4 regions of the Thioprofundum lithotrophicum genome follow, and region 2 is predicted to be linked to each of the others. Evidence: predicted binding sites of a transcription regulator. Region 2 holds the regulator's gene; each other region holds the start of a gene.
The links. The regulator sigma-54, encoded in region 2, starts transcription at its own class of promoters, with help from an activator protein. The targets are predictions, from matches to a motif close to TGGCANGNTNCNTGCTT.
Positions count from the first base shown of each region.

Region 1 (5,589 bases), 1.1 Mb from region 2:
GCATCGCAGGCGTGTCGCGGCGGGGGCGCCGCTCCTGCGGGTGGGGGAAGCATCGGGGGTATCGCGGCTTGCGCCGCTCCTACGGGTGGGGGAAGCATCGTGGGGGTATCGCGGCTTGCGCCGCGCCTACGCAGGTGAAGGGGGAAAGCATGGCGGGTGTGTCGTGGCTTGTGCCGCGCCTGGGGCGTGGTGGCCAGGGCAGGCGCGGTGGCGGCCCCGCCGTGATGGGGTGTGGCGGGGCCGGGATATGCGGGGGTTACAGTACGAGGACCGATTCGAGGCGTTCGAGGTCGTTGACGACCTGCCAGGAGCCGCCGCCGGATTCGACCCGTTCCTGCCAGGCGGCGAGGCGGTTGAGGTATTCGCGGGGGTCCACGTTGTCGGAGCGCAGCTTGGTGACGTTGAGGGCCACGACCTTGAAGCCGCCCAGTTGCAGGGGGATGTCGCGCACGTAGCCTTCCTTCAGGTCCTCTTTCAAATCCGAGAAGATCAGGATGGTCTTGTGGCCGGCGCGGGATTCGTTGAGCCATTCGATGGCCTGCAGCATGCCGCCGGTGATGTCGGTGTAGGCGCTGCCCTTGACCGACTTGACGAAGCGGTCGATGCGGTCGCGGAATTCGCGCTTCTGCTGGTTGGCGCGGCTGGGCCGATCGTCGAAGGTGACCTTGGCGATGATGTCCTTCTCGCTGAAGCTGCCGGTATCGACCCGGGCCACGGCGAAGGAGTCGCCGGGCTGCAGGTTGGCGAGGATGTAGTTGATCACCCGCTGGGCCTGTTTCAGTTCCCTGGTGTAGGTGCCCGAGGTGTCCATCAGCATGTAGACGCCGCGGGTGCGCGGGGTGTCGTCACCGCAGGCGGCCAGCAGGGTGGCGGACAGCAGCAGTGCCGTGAGATTGCGCAGGCGGCGGATCATGAGGCCACCTCCTGGAAGTCCTGCGACTTCTCGCCGGGCGGGGCGGCGGCCCGCTTCTGCTGGATCAGGCGCTCGACCCACAGGGGCGCGAAAATCACCAGGTCATAGAAGTTGTTGAAGGCGATGCCGGCATAGCGGGCGCCGTTGCCAAGCACCCGCAGCAGCCAGGCCAGGCTGCGCAGCAGGCCCACGCCGAGAAGCCCGAACACGGTGCGCAGGGAGTGCACGAAGGTCTCCAGCGGGATGGCCACGAACATCAGGGCGAAGGGCAGCACGAAGCCCATGCCCATCTGCGCCGCGGTGGTGATCCACAGATAGGAACTCTGGGTGAGCTGAGCCGTCTCGTCGCCCCGCAGCAGGGCACGGGTGGCGGCATCCTCTTCCATCAGCAGTTCGCGCATGAAGGCCAGGCCGGCCTCGACGGTGGCCAGGAACAGCAGGATGAAGAAGAAGGTCCAGGCCATGCGCACCCGGGTCTTGTCGTTGAGGGCGCCGATCACCGGGAACAGGCGGGTGATGCGCAGGGCCTCCATGAGGAACAGCCCCATGGTCAGCTCCACGAGAATGATCACCAGGGCCGCCACGTTGTTGAGCTGGAAGCCCAGGATCATGCTGGTGCCGCCGACCATCTCCGACAGGGGCCGGGCGATGAGGTGGAAATTGATCAGCGCCCCGCCCACGGCGATGGCCAGCACGAAGGCGGAGATGAAGAACCGGGTCAGCGACGAGGAGGAGAGCATGCGCACGGCCGGATCGGTCTGCTGGATGATGGCCTCGTAGTTCTCCATGTGCCGGTCGATGGCGGCGGAACGCTGCAGCAGGCTGGTGACGTTCTTGTCCACCTGGCCGAGGAGCTGCTGCAGCTTGCGCCAGTGGGGCATCATGCGGTTGAGGATGCGATGCCGCTCGTGGCTCTCCTTGCGGTATTCCTCGATGGCCTTGATGCTGGCCTTGTTGAGGGACTGGTGGATGTCTTCCAGCACCCGGCCGACCATGGGGTCGCCCTTGGCGGCGGGAATCTTGGCCACCGCCTCCACGGCCTTGACCCAGCCGGGCGGGGCCGGGGGGACCTCGATGCTGGCGTTGTAGTCTTCGTCGATCTTGAGGATCTCTTCGCTCAGGTGGCGGTGCAGGGCCGGATACTCGGCCAGATCCCGGCGCACGGTGGCGTCGATGCGTTCGAATTCCCGCTCGATCTGCCGTTCGGTGGCTTCCCGCCCCTGTTCGAGCAGCACCTCGCGGTTGCGCTGTTGCAGCCGCTGTTCGGCCCCGCTGACGGCGCGGGCGCTGAGACGCATGGCGTTGTGCACCACGCGCGCGAGGGCGCTGATGGTGCGGTGGGCATGGCTGCGCGCCAGGTACAGGACGATGGTGATGCCGATGAACCAGATGAGCCCGGACAGCAGGGGGCTGGGGGTGATCATGTAGATGTTCGAGACGGACATCGTGCTCTCCTCATGGTGGGTACCGCCGACCGGTGTGCCCCGGTCTGGGGAACGTTCATCATAGCGCCCAGGGGGCGTGACAAACCGTGGCGCGGATCACACTATGTTATGGGTCCGGTACGGTTGACTGGATGAAGACTGCCGGCATGTCGGCTCCGCTGCGCTAGAGCCGATCTACGAGGCTGCGGTGCGAGCACACCCTGCGGTTCTTTTGCCTTTGTCACTTCCCAGTATAGTCGCTGAGGAAGCCGCGCAGGCGGTTGTGGGCCTGGCTCAGGAGCTGGCTGATCCGGGATTCGCTGACGCCGAGGATTTCGCCGATCTCGCGCAGGTTGAATTCCTCGTCGTAGTAGAGACTGACCACCAGTTTCTCCCGTTCGGGCAGGGCTTCGATGGCTTCGATGAGGTTGTCGCGGAACTGTTCTTCCTGCAGCCCGTCGCAGGGGCCGGCGGCATGGGAGCGTCCGTCCAGGCCCAGGCCGTCCTCGTCCACGCCCAGATCGACGAAGCTGTGGATGCGGCAGGCGTTGGATTCCTGCAGGAGCCGGTGGTATTCCTCGAGGCTGATGTTCATCTCGGCGGCGATTTCCGAGGCCCGGGCCTCGCGCCCGGTGCGGTCCTCGATGCGCTTGACCACCTCGTGCAGTTCGCGGGCCTTGCGGTGCACCGACTTGGGCGCCCAGTCGTTGCGCCGCAGCTCGTCGAGCATGGCGCCGCGGATGCGGATGGTGGCGTAGGTCTCGAAACTGGCGCCCTGGCTGGGGTCGTACTGCTGCCAGGCGTCGAGCAGGCCGATCATGCCCACCTGGATGAGGTCGTCCACCAGCACCGAGGCCGGCAGACGGGCCTTGAGGTGATAGGCGATGCGCTGCACCAGGGGCGCATGCTGTTCGATGAGGTCGTCGGCTTCGTGCGTCTTCTGTACGGGATACATGCTCTGGCTCGTCCTGCAGGGCCCGCCAGCCGGCTGTGGCTGTCGGCGCGTGTCTCTCTGTGTCGACAGACCCGGGAAAAACTTGAGAACCCGGTCACCTTTTTCCGGGCCGCCGCCCGGGGAAGGGGCGCGGCCGTCCGTGGCGGATTCATTGCAGGATTCGTGCCGGAGGGCGGCGAGCCGGCCGGCGAGGGAGAAATCGTCTGAAAAGACAGATGGTTATGAAGATCACTCGGCGCGCGCGAGGGCCAGCAGGCGGGCGGCGATGCGCGGCAGCGGCAATTCCTCGTCGGCCGCGCCAATTCTTGCCGCCTCGCCCGGCATGCCCCAGACCACCGAGGTGCGTTCGTCCTGGATGAGGGTGGGCGCGCCGTTCTCGCGCATCTCCAGCAGGCCGCGGGCGCCGTCGTCGCCCATGCCGGTGAGCAGCGCGCCGATGGCATTGGGGCCCACGTGCTGAGCCACCGCGCGGAACATCACGTCCACGCTCGGCTTGTGGCGGTTGACCGGCGGGCCGTCGTTGAGGCGGCACAGATAGCGGGCGCCGCTGCGCTCCACCAGCAGATGCCGATCGCCGGGCGCGATGTAGACGTGGCCCGGCAGGATCTGCTGGCCGTCGGCGGCCTCGCAGACGGTCATGGCCGAATGGCGATCCATGCGCGCGGCGAAGGGGGCGCTGAAGGCGGCCGGGATGTGCTGGCTGATCACGATGCCCGGCGCGTCGGCCGGCAGGGCCTCGAGGATCTCGCGGATCGCCTCGGTGCCGCCGGTGGAGGCGCCGATGGCGATGATCCGCTCGGTGGTGCGGAAGGTCCGCCGCCCGCCCCGGGCGATCACCGCATCGGCACTGAGCTTGGGATCCACGGCGGGCAGATCGTCCGGCGTGGCCTGCCGGCGGCGAGCCAGGCGGTCGGCCAGGGGCTGCACGTCCACCCGGGCGGCCATGGCCACCTTCTCGCGGATGGTGTCGGCATATTCCTCGAGGCCCTGGGCCACGCCGATCTTCGGCTTGGAGACGAAGTCCACCGCGCCCAGCTCCAGGGCCTGCAGGGTGATCTCGGCCCCCTGCTCGGTGAGCGAGGAGATCATCACCACCGGCATGGGACGCAGGCGCATGAGATTGCGCAGGAAGGTCACGCCGTCCATGCGCGGCATCTCCACGTCCAGGGTCAGCACGTCGGGATTGAGTTGCTTGATCTTCTCCCGGGCGTCGTAGGGATCCTTGGCGGTGCCGAGCACTTCGAAGCGGGGATCGGTGCCCAGGATTTCGCTCAGCACCTGGCGCACCAGGGCCGAGTCGTCGACGATCAGCACGCGAATCGGTTGCATGACTTCTCCTTCAGAACAGCTCCACGTCGCCGGCCACCGGCTGCTGCACCAGCGCCTCGCGGTAGTCCAGTTCGCGGCGGACGATGGTGTCGTTGTGCATGTGCCGCAGGCGCTTGACCCGGGCGCGGCCGGTGGCCGGGAAATACATGACCTTGCGCGGATAGATGTCGCCCGTGTCCTCGGCCACCAGCGTCAGCCCTTCGGTGCGGATGTACTCGTGCACGAAGTCGATGTTGCGCCGGCCGATGTCGAGGGTGCGCATGTTGCGGATGATCTGGCCGCCGCCGAAGATCTTCACTTCCAGGTTCTCCCGCCGTCCGCCGTTTTTCAGGATCTCGTTGATGAGCTGTTCCATGGCATGGTTGCCGTAGCGGGTGGCCAGGCTGCCCGGCTGCAGCAGCCGCTCGCCCCCGCCGTCGTCGGGCAGCATGAAGTGGTTCATGCCGCCGATCCCGAACACCCGGTCGCGGATGCAGGCGGCCACGCAGGAGCCGAGCACGGTGACGATGGCCTCGTCGTGCAGGGTCACGTAGAACTGGCCCGGCAGGATCTTGGCCGCATACAGGCGGTGCACCTTGTCCCAGTAGCGGTTGATGTGCTCGAAACCGCGCAGAGTGGTGGCGGGAGCGACGGGCGCCGGGCGGGCGGCCATGGCTATTTCACCTTCCGGTAGATGGTCTGGCCCAGGAGGCGGAAGCGATCGCTGACCCGGTGCAGGGATTCGGAATGACCGATGAACAGATGCCCCCCGCTGGGCAGGTAGTCGGCGAAACGATCGAACAGCACCCGCTGGGTCTCCTTGCTGAAGTAGATCACCACGTTGCGGCAGAAGATCAGATCGAAGGGCCCGCGCATGGGCCAGCGCTCCATGAGGTTCAGGGTCTTGAAGGTGATGATCTCGCGCAGGGCCGGCGCCATGCGCACCAGGTGGGCCTTGTCCCCCCTGCCCCGGCGCACCCAGCGCCTGA
Region 1 is NZ_AP042379.1:2,370,055-2,375,643, reverse strand. Features, by position in the region: gene ACZ5BH_RS11290 (vWA domain-containing protein) at 257-913, opposite strand; gene ACZ5BH_RS11285 (hypothetical protein) at 910-2,358, opposite strand; gene ACZ5BH_RS11280 (RNA polymerase sigma factor FliA) at 2,579-3,292, opposite strand; gene ACZ5BH_RS11275 (protein-glutamate methylesterase/protein-glutamine glutaminase) at 3,521-4,621, opposite strand; gene cheD (chemoreceptor glutamine deamidase CheD) at 4,632-5,273, opposite strand; gene ACZ5BH_RS11265 (CheR family methyltransferase) at 5,276-5,589, opposite strand, start outside.
Region 1: ACZ5BH_RS11280 (RNA polymerase sigma factor FliA) is a predicted target of sigma-54. The motif match lies at 3,444-3,460, and genes of this name have one in related genera.

Region 2 (5,589 bases):
CGCGGCTACAGCGAATACACCGGCGACGTGACCCTCACCCAGGGCAGCCTGCGCGTCACCGGCGACCGCCTGGTGGTACACCTCGAGGGCGATCGCCTGCAGCGCATCATCGTCGAGGGCCGACCCGCCACCCTGATCCAGACCCCGGCGCCCGAACAGCCGCCGGTCCATGCCTCGGCCCGGCGCATGGAATACGAAGTGGCCAGCCGCACCGTCCACCTGGATCGCGACGCGCAGGTGGAACAGGGCCCGAACCGCTTCCGGGGGGAACACCTGATCTACGACATCGCCGCCGCCACGGTGAAGGCCCGCGCCGGCGAGGGCCGGGTGCACATCACCATCCAGCCGCCGGCGGAAGAAACCGAGAGCCCGCCATGAGCACCCTGCAGGTCCGGGATCTGGTCAAGCGCTACAAGGGCCGCAACGTGGTCGACGGCGTCTCCATGCGCATCGACAGCGGCGAGGTGGTGGGCCTGCTCGGCCCCAACGGCGCCGGCAAGACCACCTCCTTCTACATGGTGGTGGGGCTGGTGCCGGCCGACGCGGGGCGCATCGCGCTGGACGAGCGGGACATCACCCGCCTGGCCATGCACCAGCGGGCCCGCCTCGGCATCGGCTACCTGCCCCAGGAAGCTTCGGTGTTCCGCAAGCTCACCGCGGCCGACAACATCATGGCGATCCTCGAACTGCGCCCGGATCTGGATCGCACCCAGCGCGAGGAGCGGCTCGAGGCCCTGCTCGACGAGCTGCACATCGGCCACATTCGCAACAATCTCGGCCAGAGCCTCTCCGGCGGCGAACGGCGGCGGGTGGAGATCGCCCGCACCCTGGCCATGGAACCGCGCTTCGTGCTGCTCGACGAACCCTTCGCCGGCGTCGATCCCATCTCGGTGCTCGACATCCAGGCCATCATCCGCCACCTCAAGGCGCGGGACATCGGCGTGCTGATCACCGATCACAACGTGCGCGAAACCCTGGGGATCTGCGAACGGGCCTACATCATGAACGCCGGGCGTGTCATCGCCCAGGGCGACCCCGACAGCCTGCTGGCCGATCCCCAGGTGCGCAAGGTCTACCTGGGCGAACAGTTCCGGTTGTGAAACGCAACCCCTCTGCCCTCGCCCTGCTTTCATGCAAGAAATAGGCGAGCCCGGATATTGCACCAAGGTGCCGGATGATTGCGGTCTTTGCAGCCGCGCTCGCGCCGCGCTGGAGCGAAAGGCGTAGCCAACGCTACGTCTTTCGTGAAGCGCAAGCGAGCGCGAGCGAAAAGCCGCAAGGGCCGGCACAGAGGACGGGCGGAAAGAATGACCTTGGAGAAATCGTCTCAAGGCATCAACAAATCTTTATCACTCAAAGACTTGTTCGTCCGCCCGTCCTCGACTTGGTGCAATATCCGGGCTAGAATTGATTCTGCCGCCGCGAAAGCCGCCGGCCCGTGGTACCCCCGAACCGGATCGATGAAACAGACCCTACAACTCCGTCTCGGTCAGCACCTGACCATGACCCCCCAGTTGCAGCAAGCCATCCGGCTCCTGCAGCTATCCTCGCTGGAATTGCAGACCGAGATCCAGGAGGCCCTCGACGCCAACCCCCTGCTGGAGATGGACGAGGACGGCGATGCCGGTCCCGAGGCCGAGGCCGCGCCGGGCGAGCCCGTCGAGGCCACCGAGGAAGCCCTGAGCGAGACGCCCGCCGACGGCGCCAGCGACATCCCCGAGGATCTGCCGGTCGACTCCAACTGGGACGACATCTACGACAGCCTGGCCCCGGTGGGCCCGGGCAGCGCCCCCGCCAGCGACTTCGACCCGCGCGAGATCGAATACAACAGCCGCCCCGGCGGCACCAGCCTGCACGAACACCTCACCTGGCAGATGGATCTCACCCCCTTCAGCCCCACGGATCGGGCCATCGCCGAGTTCATCATCGACGCCATCGGCGACGACGGCTTCCTGACCCTGAGCGTCGAGGAGATCCACGAAGCCCTGGCCGGCGAACAGGAACTGGCGCCGGAGGAAATCGAGGCGGTACTGCACCGCATCCAGAACTTCGACCCGCCCGGCATCGCCGCCCGGGATCTGCGCGAAAGCCTGCTCCTGCAACTGCGCCAGTATCCCATCGACCATCCCCGCCTGGCCCAGGCCATGGCCCTGGTGGAGCAGCACTTCGAGCGCCTCGCCGCGCGCGACTATGCCCAGATCATGCGGCGCATGAAACTCGACGAGGACACGCTCAAGGAAGTGCTGCAGCTCATCCAGTCGCTCAATCCGCGGCCCGGCAGCCAGATCACCGATCAGCAGCCCGAATACATCGTGCCCGACGTGATCGTCACCAAGGTGGGCGACCGCTGGAAGGTGGAACTCAATCCCGACGCCGCGCCCCGCCTGCGGGTCAACCCCACCTACGCCAGCCTGGCCCGGGAAGTGCGCAACCCCGAAGACAACACCTACATCAAGAACCAGCTCCAGGAAGCCCGCTGGTTCATCAAGAGCCTGATGAGTCGCAACGAGACCCTGCTCAAGGTCGCCACCGCCATCGTCGAGCGCCAGACCGGCTTCCTCGAACACGGCGAGGAAGCCATGCAGGCCCTGGTGCTGCACGACATCGCCGAAGCGGTGGACATGCATGAATCGACCATCTCGCGGGTCACCAACAAGAAGTACATGCACACGCCCCGCGGCATCTTCGAACTCAAGTACTTCTTCTCCAGCCACGTCTCCACCGCCGATGGCGGCGAATGCTCGGCCACCGCGATCCGCGCGCGGATCCGCAAGCTGATCGCCGAGGAGGATCCGAAAAAGCCCCTCAGCGACAGCAAGCTGGCCGGCATCCTCGCCGAGCAGGGCATCAACGTGGCCCGCCGCACGGTGGCCAAGTACCGCGAAGCCATGAACATCCCTCCCTCCAACGAACGCAAACGTCTGGCCTGAACAACAAGGAGCCCGCCATGCAACTGAACGTCACCGGTCACCACGTGGAAATCACCGACGCCATGCACGACTACGTCACCAGCAAGCTGGCCCGGCTGGAACGCCACTTCGACCATGTCACCAACGCCCATGTGATCCTCAGCGTGGAGAAGGAACGTCAGAAGGCCGAAGCCACGGTGCACGTCAGCGGCAAGGATCTGTTCGCCGAAGCCGAGAACGGCAACCTCTACGCGGCCATCGACGAACTGGCCGACAAGCTGGACCGCCAGATCCGCAAGCACAAGGAAAAGCTCACCGATCACCGCCGCAGCGAAGGAGCCGAACGCAAGCAGCAGGACATCTCCGGGGAAGCCTGAACCGCCGCCATGCAACTGACCGATCTCCTCTCGCCCGATCGCATCGCCATCGATGTGAACGCGCACAGCAAGAAGCGCGCCCTGGAAGCGCTCAGCGAACTGATCGCCCACGATCAGCCCGGCAGCGCCGAAGACATCTTCGACGCCCTGCTCTCCCGGGAGCGCCTGGGCGGCACTGGGATCGGCAGCGGCGTGGCCATTCCCCACGGCCGGCTCAAGAACACCGACCACACCACCGCCGCCCTGATCCACCTGCGCCAGGGCGTGGACTTCGATGCCATCGACGATCAGCCGGTGGATCTGCTGTTCGCCCTCATCGTGCCGGAGCAGGCCACCGAGGATCACCTGCGCATCCTGGCCATGCTCGCCAGCCTGTTCCAGGAGAGCGAATTCCGCCAGCGGCTGCGGGCCTGCCGCAGCCCGGCCGAGATCCTGAACCTGCTGCGGCAATGGCAACCCGCGGCCTGACGCCGGCCCCGTGGCGCTGACCGCCCGGCAACTTCTCGACCCCCTGCAGGCGAGCCTGGACCTGGCCTGGCAGGCGGCGCCCGCCGCCCGGGATCGGGCCCTGGACGAATCCCGCCTGCGCGAGGCCGGCGGCAACGCCGTGGGCTATCTCAACCCGGTGCGGCCGAACCCCATCCAGGTGCTCGGCCAGACCGAACTGGCCTATCTGGACCAGCTCGGCGCCAACTCGCGGCACGACGCCATCGCGCGGATCCTCCAGCCCCCCACCGAAATCCTGATCGTGAGCGACGCCCTGCCGGTGCCGCCCGACCTGCGGGACCGGGCCGGCGCGGCCGGCATCCCCGTCCTCACCTCGCCCCGTCCCGCCGGCCACCTCGTCGACACCCTGCGCTATGCCCTCACCCGCCGCCTCGCCGCCCGGCAGATCCTGCATGGCGTGTTCATGGAAGTGATGGGCCTGGGCGTGCTGCTCACCGGCCCCAGCGGCGTGGGCAAGAGCGAACTGGCGCTGGAACTGCTGGGCCGCGGCCACCGCCTGGTGGCCGACGACGCGCCCGAATTCCGCCGCACCGGCCCCGACGCGGTGCACGGCCACTGCCCACCCCTGCTGGCCGACTTCATCGAGGTGCGCGGGCTCGGCATCCTCAACGTGCGCGCCATGTACGGCAACCACGCGGTGCTCGAACACAAGCGCCTGCACCTGATCATCGATCTGCAGCCGGAAGACCAGCCGGCCGCCTCACCCGACGAGCGCCTCGGCCAGCACGACCGCCACCGCGAGGTGCTGGGCGTGCCGATCCCGGAAGTGTGCCTGGTGCTGGCCCCCGGCCGGGATCTGAGCGTGCTCATCGAAGCGGCCGTGCGCAACCACGTGCTGCGCCTGAGCGGGTACAATGCGGCCGAGGACTTCATGCAGCGACAACGCCAGGCCATGCACAAAGCGGAGCCATGAAACTCGTCATCGTCAGCGGCCTGTCCGGCTCCGGCAAGAGCATCGCCCTCCATGTGCTGGAGGATCTGGGCTATTACTGCATCGACAACCTGCCGGTGGGCATGCTGCCGAGCCTGGCCGACCAGCTCCGCCAGCGGCCGGGCCAGAGCGAACCGGTCGCGGTGGGCATCGACGCCCGCAATCTGATCGACGATCTGCAGCGCTTTCCCGCCATCCTCGCCGGCCTGCGCGAGCGCGGCGTCACCACCGACGTGCTGTTCCTCGAAGCCGAGGACGCCACCCTGCTCAAGCGCTTCAGCGAAACCCGCCGCCGCCATCCCCTGAGTTCCGGCGAAACGCCGCTGGCCGAGGCCATCGTCCAGGAACGCCGCCTGCTCGAGCCGGTGGCGGGCGAGGCCCGCCTGCACATCGACACCACCCAGACCAACGTCCACCAGTTGCGGGATCTGATCCGCCAGCGGGTGGCCGGCGCCGCCGACGGCCAGCTCTCGCTGCTGTTCGAATCCTTCGGCTTCAAGCACGGCGTGCCGGTGGACGCCGACTTCGTGTTCGACGTGCGCTGCATTCCCAACCCCCACTGGATGCCCGAGCTGCGCCCCCTCACCGGCCGGGATCGCGCCGTCGCCGAGTATCTCGAGGCCCATCCGGAAGTGGAACGGATGTACGAGGACATCCGCGACTTCCTGGCCACCTGGATCCCCCGCTTCGAGGCCGACAACCGCAGCTACATGACCGTGGCCGTGGGTTGCACCGGCGGTCAGCACCGCTCCGTGTACCTGGTGGAGCGCCTGAGCGAACATTTTCGCCGGCAGCGCGATGGCGTGCTGAGCCGGCACCGGGAGCTGTCATGAGGGTCGGACTGCTGATCATCACCCACGGCGAG
Region 2 is NZ_AP042379.1:481,803-487,391, forward strand. Features, by position in the region: gene lptA (lipopolysaccharide transport periplasmic protein LptA) at 1-378, shown strand, start outside; gene lptB (LPS export ABC transporter ATP-binding protein) at 375-1,100, shown strand; gene ACZ5BH_RS02240 (RNA polymerase factor sigma-54) at 1,461-2,930, shown strand; gene hpf (ribosome hibernation-promoting factor, HPF/YfiA family) at 2,948-3,286, shown strand; gene ptsN (PTS IIA-like nitrogen regulatory protein PtsN) at 3,296-3,754, shown strand; gene hprK (HPr(Ser) kinase/phosphatase) at 3,765-4,706, shown strand; gene rapZ (RNase adapter RapZ) at 4,703-5,557, shown strand; gene ACZ5BH_RS02265 (PTS sugar transporter subunit IIA) at 5,554-5,589, shown strand, end outside.

Region 3 (5,589 bases), 140 kb from region 2:
AGCACCAGGGCGGTGAGATTGTCGTTGCTGGCGTTGGCCGCCGCCTGCGCCACCAGGGCGCGGGCGGCCGCTTCGGGGTCGTCGGCGTGGTCTTCCAGGGTCTTGCGAATGGCGCTGTCGGGCAGGAATTCGTGCACCCCGTCGGTCAGCAGCACGAACCGATCGCCGGTCTCCACCGGCACGGTGCGGTAGTCGATTTCCAGATGCAGATCGATCCCCATGGCCCGCGAGAGGTAGGTCTTGTCGGCGCCCATGTCGATGCGATGATCGGTGGTGAGCTGTTCCAGCTCGCCGTCGCGCAGGCGGTAGATCCGGGTATCGCCCACATGGAACAGGTGCGCGGTGTTGGACTTGAGCACCAGGGCAGACACGGTGGTCACCATGCCCTTGTGGCTGCCGTATTCCCGCTGGCCGTTGCCGTACAGCCAGTGGTTGAGGGCCGTGAGGATCTTCTGCCCCGAGGTCTTCACCGACCAGGATTCGGGCGTGCTGAAGTAGTCGGAGAGAAAGCCCTGCACGCAGGCCCGGCTGGCCTGCTGCCCGGCGTCCGATCCGCTCATGCCGTCCGCGACCACCGCCGCCAGCCCCTTGGTGGTCAGCAACGGCTCCTCAGGCACCTGCACCCCGCAGGCGTCTTCGTTTTGCGGCTTGCTTCCGGCGATGGAGTGACAGGCCGAGGCGATCTTGATGGATGGGGATTTGGGCATAAATGGAAGATACAAGATTTTGTATCTTGAATCTTTCCTCTTTTCTCTGCCTTTATTCCACCTCGATCATCTGCACGGTGCCGTCCGGCAGCACTTCGTGCATGTGACCGCGGGGCTCTTCGAGAAACAGCACGGTGATCAGGAACACCGCCACGGCCGCCACGGCAATGGTCAGGAAGAAGAGCTGGGGCGAGACGAAGGAGAGGACGGTGAGGAACACCACCCCGCCCACGTTGCCGTAGGCCCCGGCCATGCCGGCGATCTGTCCGGTCAGGCGGCGCTTGACCAGGGGAATCACGGCGAATACGGCGCCGTTGCCGGCATTGACGAACAGGGAGGAGAACACCACCACCGCCACGGCCGCGGCAATGGGCCAGCTCGCGTCCATGAAGCTCATCAGGAAGTAGCCCACGGCCAGCCCGGCCAGGATCACCGCCAGGGAGCGCTTGCGGCCGAAGCGGTCCGAGATCCAGCCGCCGGCCGGGCGCATGATGAGGTTCAGCCCGGCAAACACCGAGGCGATGGCGCCGGCCGCCACCGCCGAGAGGTTGAAGGTGTCCTGGAAGAACAGCGGCAGCATGGAGACCACGGCCAGCTCGGAGCCGAAGGTGACCATGTAGGCCAGATCCAGCGCCGCCACCTGCTTGAACTTGTAGCGTTCGATGTCCGGCACCGGCTCGCGGAACACGTGGCCGTTGATCTGGTAGATGCGAAAGGTCTGGAACAGAAACAGGCTGCCGAGGATGGCATAGATGATGTCGGTCACCGCTTCGCTCAGCATGCCCAGGTTGGCCGGGCCGAGCTTCCAGGCCAGTACGCCCAGGGCCGCGTACAGGGGGACGTTCATCAGGATGTAGAGAAAGAAGTCACCGGGGCTGGTGATCTCCAGCGCGCCGTTGCGCCTGGGCTTGAAATAGGTGGAGCCCTTGGGCGTGTCGGTCACCGAGAAGAAGTACACGGCCGAATAGATCAGGGCCAGCAGGCCGGTGGTGCCGATGGCCCAGCGCCAGCCGTCGTCGCCGCCGAACAGCAGGGCCAGGGTGGGCAGGACCAGCGCAGCGCCGGCGGAGCCGAAGTTGCCCCAGCCGCCGTAGATCCCCTGGGCCACGCCTGCCTGCTTGGCCGGGAACCATTCGGAGATCATGCGGATGCCGATCACGAAGCCGGCGCCGGCGAAGCCGAGCAGGAAGCGCATCATGGCCAGTTGTTCATAGGTGTCGGCCACGGCGAAACCGAAACAGAGGAAGGCCGAGACGAACAGCAGGCCCGAATAGACCCGGCGCGGGCCGAAGGCGTCGGTGAGCATGCCGATGATGATCCGCCCCGGAATGGTCAGGGCCACGTTGAGGATCAGCAGGGTCTTGATCTGCTGATCGGTGAGGCCGAGGGTGTCGCGCATGGCGCCCAGCAGGGGCGCGTGGTTGAACCAGACGAAGAAGCTCAGGAAGAAGGCGAACCAGGTCAGATGCAGGATGCGCATCTTTCCGGAGAACGACAGCAGGTTGATCTTGCTGTGGTCGATGACGGACATGGTGGTCTCCAGCGGCAAGGCAAAAGGGTTGCAAGATGTTGCCGGCTCTACAGCAATTAGCGTGCCATTATCATAAGACATTGAATAAAAAGGAAAAACCCGTTTGAGCGAGTGGTTTTCATGCACAGCCGGAGTGCAGCCGGACGGCGCCTCTATCAGCCGTGACTGATGTTGGTGCAGTCTCCGGCCGTGGCGGTGGACAGGGGCGCATGCCCCATGCCGGTGCCGCCGGCGCGCCGGCGTTGCGCTTTGGGGCGTGAAGGGCGGGCAGGAAGAGGGTGTGCACCATCTTGGTGCAACCGTCCCGGCAGGGCAGGGAGAGTGTCCCTGCGAAACGAGGGGGAATGTAAAAAATAATTCAATTAAAAACAAACGGTTACGGATTGTTTTATGAATTTCTAATGAATGGCACGGTAGTTGCTGAAAGGGGTGCAGACCTGACAGGCATCACGCAACGCACGCTATTCATCTGGAGCTACGCATGAAAGAGAAACTGGTTGTCATCGGGAACGGCATGGCAGGGATCCGCACCGTGGAAGAACTGCTCAAGGTGGCCCCCGATGCCTACGACATCACCGTCTTCGGCGACGAGCCCTACGGCAACTACAACCGGATCATGCTCTCGCCGGTGCTGGCCGGCGAGAAGACCATCGACGAGATCATGCTCAACGACGAGCAGTGGTACGCCGACAACGGGATCACCCTGCACAAGGGCAAAAAGGTGGTGAAGATCGACCGCGTCAGACGCAAGGTGATCGCCGAGGACGGCACCGAGGCCGACTACGATCGCCTGCTCATCGCCACCGGCTCGCGGCCCTTCATCCTGCCCATCCCGGGCAAGGATCTGGACGGGGTGGTGAGCTTCCGCGACATCCACGACGTGGACAGCATGATCGCGGCCGCGAAGCAGGGCAAGCACGCCGTGGTCATCGGCGGTGGCCTGCTGGGCCTGGAAGCGGCCAACGGCCTGATGCAGCAGGGCATGAGCGTGACCGTGGTGCACATCATGGACATCCTCATGGAGCGCCAGCTCGACCGCCCCGCGGCCGAGATGCTGCGCAAGAACCTCGAGGAGCGGGGCATGAACTTCCTCATGCCGGCCGAGACCGAGGCCATCGTGGGCAAGGATCGGGTGGAGAAGGTGCGCTTCAAGGACGGCACCGAGCTGTATGCCGATCTGGTGGTGATGGCCGTGGGCATCCGCCCCAACATCGAACTGGCCAAGGAGGCCGGCATCCACTGCGAGCGGGGCATCGTGGTCAACGACACCCTGCAGACCTTCGACCCGCGGATCTATGCCGTGGGCGAATGCGTACAGCATCGTGGCGTCACCTACGGCCTGGTGGCGCCCCTGTTCGAGATGGCCAAGGTTTGCGCCAACCACCTGGCCCAGTACGGCATCGGCCGTTACGAGGGCACGGTCACCTCCACCAAGCTCAAGGTCACCGGCATCGATCTGTTCTCGGCCGGCGACTTCCTCGGCGACGACAACACCGAGGAATTGGTCTTCCAGGATGCCTCGCGCGGCGTGTATCGCAAGCTGGTGGTGCAGGACAACCGGATCAAGGGCGCCGTCATGTACGGCGACACCATCGACGGTTCCTGGTACTTCGATCTGATGCGCGACGGCACCGACATCTCCGAGATGCGCGAGCACATCCTGTTCGGTCAGGCGCATCTGGGCGATTCGGGGCACGGCGAGCAGAACCGGGTGGCCGCCATGCCCGACGATGCCGAGATCTGCGGCTGCAACGGCGTGTGCAAGGGCGACATCGTCAAGGCCATCACCGAGAAGAAGCTCTTCACCCTGGAGGACGTGCGCGCCCACACCAAGGCGTCCAGCTCCTGCGGCTCCTGCACCGGCCTGGTGGAGGCCCTGCTGGCCCACGTGGTGGGCGGCGACTATTCCACCGCGCCGCACCTCAAGCCCCTGTGTGGCTGCACCGACAAGACCCACGACGAGGTGCGCGAGCAGATCCGCAAGCAGCAGCTCAAGGACATCCCGGCCGTGATGCAGGCCCTGGACTGGAAGACGCCCGACGGCTGTCCCAAGTGCCGCACCGCCCTCAACTACTACCTGCTGTGCGAATGGCCGGGCGAATACCAGGACGACAGCCAGTCGCGCTTCATCAACGAGCGTGCCCACGCCAACATCCAGAAGGACGGCACCTACTCGGTGATCCCGCGCATGTGGGGTGGCGGCACCAGCCCGAAGGAGCTGATGAAGATCGCCGAGGTGGCGGAGAAGTACGGCGTCAAGTACGTGCACGTCACCGGCGGCCAGCGCATCGGCCTGTATGGCCTGAAGAAGGAGCAGTTGCCGCACATCTGGAAGGATCTGGAAGAGGCCGGCTTCGTCTCGGGCCATGCCTACGGCAAGGCCCTGCGCACGGTCAAGACCTGCGTGGGCAAGGAATGGTGCCGTTTCGGCACCCAGGACTCCACCCACCTCGGCATCGAGATGGAGAAGCTCACCTGGGGTTCCTGGACGCCGCACAAGTTCAAGATGGCCGCCTCCGGCTGCCCGCGCAACTGCGCCGAGGCCACCATCAAGGACCTGGGCGTGGTCTGCGTGGATTCCGGTTACGAGATCCACGTGGGCGGCAACGGCGGCGTGAAGGTTCGTGCCACCGACTTCCTGGTGCACGTCAAGACCGAGGAAGAAGTGCTCGAATACGTGGCCGCCTTCATGCAGCTCTACCGCGAGCATGCCCACTATCTGGAACGCACCGCCCCCTGGATCGAACGGGTCGGCCTGGCCTGGGTCAAGGAACAGATCGTCGAGGACGAAGCCAAGCGCAAGGCCCTCGCCGAACGCTTCCGGGAAGCCCAGAAATACGCCCAGCAGGACCCCTGGAAGGAAATGGCCGAAAACGAAGCCAAGCGGGTCGAATTCGAACCGCTCAAGGTGGTGGCTTCGTAAAGGATATGGTGGAAGGAACGCAGAGGGCGCAGAGACGCAGAGATCACAGAGTTTCGTGCTGAAGGGGTTGATGTGCAAAGAGTCCATATCACTCTTCATCAGCAACATCAACAAACCTCGGCGACCTCTGCGTCTCTGCGCCCTCTGCGTTATTTGCAGCAAGGTATCGGAAGAACGAACACAACGGTAACGAACGATGAGCAACGAGTGGATTGAAGTAGGCTGTATCGAGGACATTCCCCGCAAGGGCGCCCGCGTGGTGCGCACGGCGGAGGGGGACATCGCGGTGTTTCGCACCGCCGACGATCGGATCTTTGCCCTGCGTGACAAGTGCCCGCACAAGGGCGGCCCCCTGTCGCAGGGCATCGTGCACGACACGAAGGTGGCCTGCCCGCTGCACGACTGGAAGATCCAGCTCGATACCGGCG
Region 3 is NZ_AP042379.1:622,559-628,147, reverse strand. Features, by position in the region: gene ACZ5BH_RS02885 (protein kinase domain-containing protein) at 1-707, opposite strand, end outside; gene ACZ5BH_RS02880 (NarK family nitrate/nitrite MFS transporter) at 760-2,238, opposite strand; gene nirB (nitrite reductase large subunit NirB) at 2,720-5,161, shown strand; gene nirD (nitrite reductase small subunit NirD) at 5,358-5,589, shown strand, end outside.
Region 3: ACZ5BH_RS02880 (NarK family nitrate/nitrite MFS transporter) is a predicted target of sigma-54. The motif match lies at 2,289-2,305, and genes of this name have one in related genera.

Region 4 (5,589 bases), 1.2 Mb from region 2:
CTCGGCCAGGTTCGCCAGACGTTCGCTGTCCTCGGCACTGAGGGCCTCGTATTCCGCCACCAGGGCCTGGCGCAGCTCGTCCAGATAGGCGGCGATATCCTGCAGGACGGGCAGCATGGGCGGGGACATGGCGGCTTACTCGTCGAAGGATTTTTCGAAGTTGAGCATCTTGTCGGCCACCCGGCTGGAATCCACCCGGTATTCGCCGCTGGCGATGGCCTGTTTCATGCGGTTGACCCGTTCGGCATCGAAGGGCGGCTGATCGGTGGCCAGGCGGCGCTCGATGTCCTTGAGACGGGCGGCGGTGGAAGTGAGGCTGACCTTGTCGTCCCCGCTGCTGGCACGCTCACCGGCCCGGCTGGGGGCCTCGGCGTCGTTGCCCACCCGGCTCGTGTTCCGGTTGCCTGCCTGTCCGGTGCGGGCAGAGTGGATGCCGGTGATGTCGTTTGCCATGAACTGCTGCTCCTGGATCTATTTCTGAGGGATGTATCGTCCCGCTGCGCGGAAACTTTAGCCTGTTACAGGTTTACCCGCACCGTGCCGGGGTCGACCACGGTGGCCTGCACGATCCGCTGGCTGCGAGTGTTGCGTACCCGGATGGTATCACCCCGCCGGCCGTCGCCGAGGGCCTTGCCCCGTACCCGGATCACCAGGTTGCCCGCCCGCGCCAGGATGGTGACCAGTTGGCCTCGCTTCACCAAGCGCGGCGGGGTGACCACGGCGGGGGTGAGCACCCGGCCCTTGCGCAGGCTGCGACGGGCCACCATGTCGCGGATTTCCTCGCTGCGCCGGAAGTAACCGCTCACCAGACGGGAGATGTCGCGGCGCACGCCGATCACGTCGTCCGGCCCCAGCACGCTGCCGCGCGGCAGGTTGTGACGGGCCACCAGCACCGTGTCGAAGCGGCGGATGGTCACGCCGATCCGGATCTTCCAGCCGCGCGGATCCGGGCAGCGCACCTGGAGGCTGCTGCGGCCCAGCTCCCGCGCGCCTGCCGGCCGGGAAACCTCCAGCGGCTGCCGGCAGGGAACCAGGCGCAGGCGCGGGTCCAGGTGGCCGATTTCCACCCGGGTATCCGGGTCGTCGTATTGCCGGGCGAGGAAATCGCTTGCCGCCTGGCGAATGCTTTCCGGCGATTGCCAGGCGGCCAGGGCCGGGCCGCTCAGGAGCAGCAGGGCCAGCAGCAGAGGGCGGGTCGGGAATGGCCGGTGCATGATCTCTCTCCCAATAGGGCAGTCGGTGTCTGGCTGGGATCAAGCAATTGCCGTGCCAGGGCATCATTTGCGGTCCGCTGCCTCAAGCTTCCCCCGGCGGGGCCGATAGGGGGTACAGAATCCGAACAGGCAACCCCGGGAGGCAACATGGCCGGCATCATGGCGGAAGTGGACCAGCGCACCAACCTGGTGGGCGAGAACCGCATGGAACTGCTGCTGTTCCGACTCGGCACCCGTCAGCGGTTTGGCATCAACGTGTTCAAGGTGCGGGAGGTCATCCAGTGCCCGGGCCTGACGCGCATGGTCAGTGCCGATCCCAATGTGCGGGGCGTGGCCAACCTGCGGGGGCAGACCATTTCGGTGATCGATCTGGCCCAGGCCATTGGCATGCGCCCCCTGCCCGAGGCGGCGGAGTGCTTCGTCATCGTGACCGAATACAACCGGAGCGTGCAGGGTTTTCTGGTCTCCGGCGTGGATCGGATCGTCAACCTCAACTGGAAGGAGATCCACTCTCCCTCCCGGGGACTGGGCCGATACAACTACATGACCGCGGTCACCGAGGTGGATGGCGAGCTGGTGGAAATCATCGACGTGGAGAAGGTGCTGGCCGAACTGACCGGTGTCACGACCGATCTCAGTGAGCCGGAAGACTATGCGGAACTCACCGAACAGCGGATCCGGGTGCTGGTGGTGGACGATTCGAGCGTGGCCCGCAACCAGATCAAGCGCACCCTTGAACAGATGGGCATGGAATGCACCCTGGCCGCCAATGGCCGGGAGGGGCTGGAGATCCTGCAGGGCTGGGTGGCCGAGGGTGATGCGCTGCGGGATCACGTGGACATCCTGATCTCCGACGTGGAGATGCCGGAGATGGACGGCTACACCCTCACCACCGCGGTCCGTGACGACGAACGGCTGAAATCGCTGCCGGTGCTGCTGCACACCTCCCTGAGCGGGGTGTTCAACAAGAACATGGTGGAAAAGGTGGGCGCCGATCGCTTCGTGCCCAAGTTCAATGCCGACGAGCTGGCCCGGGAGGTGAACGACCTGCTGGAAAGCAAGGGTCTGGTCTGAGCCGGACCTCACAGGGACAGGAATACGTGCAGGCCGTGACCAAGAACGTCCTTTCCAGTCAGGACTACGAAGCCTTTCGCCGCTTCCTCGAGGAAGCCAGCGGCATCGTGCTGGGCGACAACAAGCATTATCTGGTGACCAGCCGTCTCAACCGGCTGACCGAGGAGTTCCGCTTCGAGTCGCTGGGCGCGCTGCTCGAAGCGCTCCGCCAGGGGCGGGACCGCAAGCTGCAGGAACGGGTGGTGGACGCCATGACCACCAACGAAACGAGCTGGTTCCGCGACACCTACCCCTACGAGATGCTGAAAAACAGCATCCTCCCCGAACTGGCCCAGCGCAAGGTCAATCCCCTGCGGATCTGGTCGGCGGCCAGCTCCACCGGCCAGGAGGCCTATTCGATCAGCATGGTGATCCACGAGTTCCAGCAGGCCAACCCGGGGGCCTTGCCTGGGCGAGTCGAGATTGTCGGTACCGACATCTCTGCCAGCGTGGTGGCCCAGGCCCGGGAAGGCCGTTACGACGATCTGAGCATGGCCCGCGGTCTCACGCCCGAGCGCAAGCAGCGCTTCTTCACCGACAACGGTGACGGGAGCTGGAGCGTGAAGCCCGAGATCAAGGCCCGCACCCGTTTCACCGAACTCAACCTGCTCAAGAGTTACGCCCTGCTCGGGCGTTTCGAGATCATCTTCTGCCGCAACGTGCTCATCTACTTCTCCAGCGAACTGAAGACCGACATCCTCGACCGCATGGCTCAGGTCCTCAATCCCGGCGGCTACCTCTTCCTGGGCGGCTCCGAAACCCCCAGCGGCTACTCCCGCGCCTACGAAATGGTCCGCTTCCCCGAAGGGGTGGTGTACCGCAAAAAGGATAACGGCCGGTAGGCACCCGCGCCGCCGGAAAATCCAACGCAAAGGCGCGAAGGCGCAAAGCATGCAAAGTTTTCCCTGGAGGAGCGGCGCAAGCCGCGATACCGCGCAATGTCCGGATTCCCCGGATTGCATGACTTCGCCCTTGCGTCGATGCCGGGGGATTGGCTCCCCTGATTTTTTCCGTTGTCCCCTCCTGCCGTCCTCCGGCAACACCTTGCCGTCGCACCGCGTTTTCTGCCGCGCTTTCGCGGCAAGTAACTGATTATCCAAGCCAAATCAATCCTGGCACGGCCGTTGCACCTTACGGGCAGAACCCGAAGGAAACACGACCATGCCCCTTAGCATCGACAAGACCATCGACGTCCATACCCGGGCCCTGCACCTGCAGGCACGGCGGGCCGAGCTGCTCGGCGCCAACCTAGCCAACGCCGACACCCCCGGATACAAGGCCCGTGACATCGATTTCCGGGCCGCCATGGCCGCGGCGGCCGAAGGCGCCGCCGGCGGCCCCCTGAAAGTGACCCACGTCGGGCACGTACAGCCGGAGGGCTTCACGCCCGACGGTGAGCTGCTCTACCGCCAGCCCCTGCAGCCCTCGCTGGACGGCAACACCGTGGAAACCCAGGTGGAAATGGCCGAGTTCGCCGAGAACGCGGTGCGTTATCTCGCCACCCTGCGTTTCCTCTCCGGCAAGTTCAACACCTATCGAACCGCATTCCGGGGTGAATGATCATGAGCCTGTTCAATGTTTTCGACACCGCCGGCACCGGGATGTATGCCCAGTCGGTACGTCTCAACACCACCTCGAGCAACCTGGCCAATGCCAACAGCGCCAGCAGCAGCATCGACCGCACCTATCGTGCCCGTCAGCCGGTGTTCGGCCAGATCCTCAAGGACCCCTTCCGTGCCGACGGCACGGCCATCGGGGTGAAGGTGCTGGGCGTGGTGGAGAGCCAGGCCCCGCTGCGCCGCGAATACAACCCCGGCAATCCCAACGCCGACGAAGAGGGCTACGTGTACATGCCCAACGTCAACGTGGTGGAGGAGATGGCCAACATGATTTCCGCTTCCCGCAGCTACCAGACCAACGTGGAAGTGATGAACACCGCCAAGGAAATGCTGATGCGGACCCTGGCCATGGGCCAGTAGTCAGGAGAAGACCATGAGCGAAATCAACAAACCCGACGTCACGTCTTTCGAAAGCCTGGGACTGAAGACGGCCCACAAGCCGCTTCAGGCGCAGCGCCTGGGTCAGGAAGACTTCATGAAGCTGATGACCACCCAGCTCAATCACCAGGATCCCTTCAAACCGATGGAAAACGGCGAGTTCCTGACCCAGATGGCCCAGTTCAGCGCGGTCACCGGGCTCAAGGAAATCAAGGAGGAATTCAAGGATCTCTCCGCGGCGCTGCAGTCCAGTCAGGCCCTGCAGGCCTCGAGCCTGGTGGGCAAGCGGGTGCTGGTGCCCGGCAACCAGACCACCCTGCCCGACAAGGGCCCGCTGCGAGGCGCGGTGGAGCTGCCGGCCAGCACCAGCAACCTGCGCATCCAGATCACCGATGCCCGGGGCGAGCTGGTCAAGACGCTCGACCTGGGCAGCAAGCCGGCGGGTACCGTGCACTTCTCGTGGGACGGGAAGATGAGCGTGCCGGGCCGCGACGGGGAGGCCGACAGCGAACAACGGGCGCAGGCCGGCACCTACCGGATCACCGCCGAGGCCCTGGTGGACGGCAAGCCCCAGGCCGTGAACACCCTGGTGGTGGATGCGGTGGAGAGCGTTTCGCTCGGCCAGCCGGGGCAGCCCATGACCCTCAACCTGAGCCAGGCCGGCAGCACCCGCCTGACCAACGTCAAGCAGATCCTGTAACCGGATTTCGCCAGAAGGAGACTCATCATGCCATTCCGTTCAGCCCTTTCCGGCATCAATGCCGCCAGTGAAGAACTCAAGGTGATCGGCAACAACATCGCCAACGCCGGCACCACCGGTTTCAAGCAGTCCCGCGCCGAGTTTGCCGACGTGTATGCGGCCACCGAGGGGGGCAGTTCCAACTCCATCGGTGCCGGGGTGCGCCTGGCCGCGGTGACCCAGCAGTTCGGCCAGGGCAACATCGGCTTCACCGACAACAAGCTGGATCTGGCCATCAACGGCCGGGGCTTCTTCATTCTCGACGACAACGGCACCCGCAGCTATACCCGCTCCGGCGCGTTCCAGGTGGATCGGGACGGCTATGTGGTAAACAACAACAACCAGAAGCTGATCGTCAACAACGCCGACGAGCAGGGCAACATCACCGGCGCGGTCGGCCCCTTGCGACTGGACAATGCCAACATCGTGCCCAATGCCACCGACATGATCGACGTGGGCGTGAACCTCGACAGCGCCCAGAAGCCGCCGACCACCCAGCCCTTCGATCCGGAGATCCCCAACTCCT
Region 4 is NZ_AP042379.1:2,246,223-2,251,811, forward strand. Features, by position in the region: gene ACZ5BH_RS10675 (flagella synthesis protein FlgN) at 1-129, opposite strand, end outside; gene flgM (flagellar biosynthesis anti-sigma factor FlgM) at 136-453, opposite strand; gene flgA (flagellar basal body P-ring formation chaperone FlgA) at 519-1,214, opposite strand; gene ACZ5BH_RS10690 (chemotaxis protein CheV) at 1,362-2,288, shown strand; gene ACZ5BH_RS10695 (CheR family methyltransferase) at 2,324-3,169, shown strand; gene flgB (flagellar basal body rod protein FlgB) at 3,489-3,887, shown strand; gene flgC (flagellar basal body rod protein FlgC) at 3,890-4,306, shown strand; gene ACZ5BH_RS10710 (flagellar hook assembly protein FlgD) at 4,320-5,024, shown strand; gene flgE (flagellar hook protein FlgE) at 5,052-5,589, shown strand, end outside.
Region 4: flgB (flagellar basal body rod protein FlgB) is a predicted target of sigma-54. The motif match lies at 3,441-3,457, and genes of this name have one in related genera.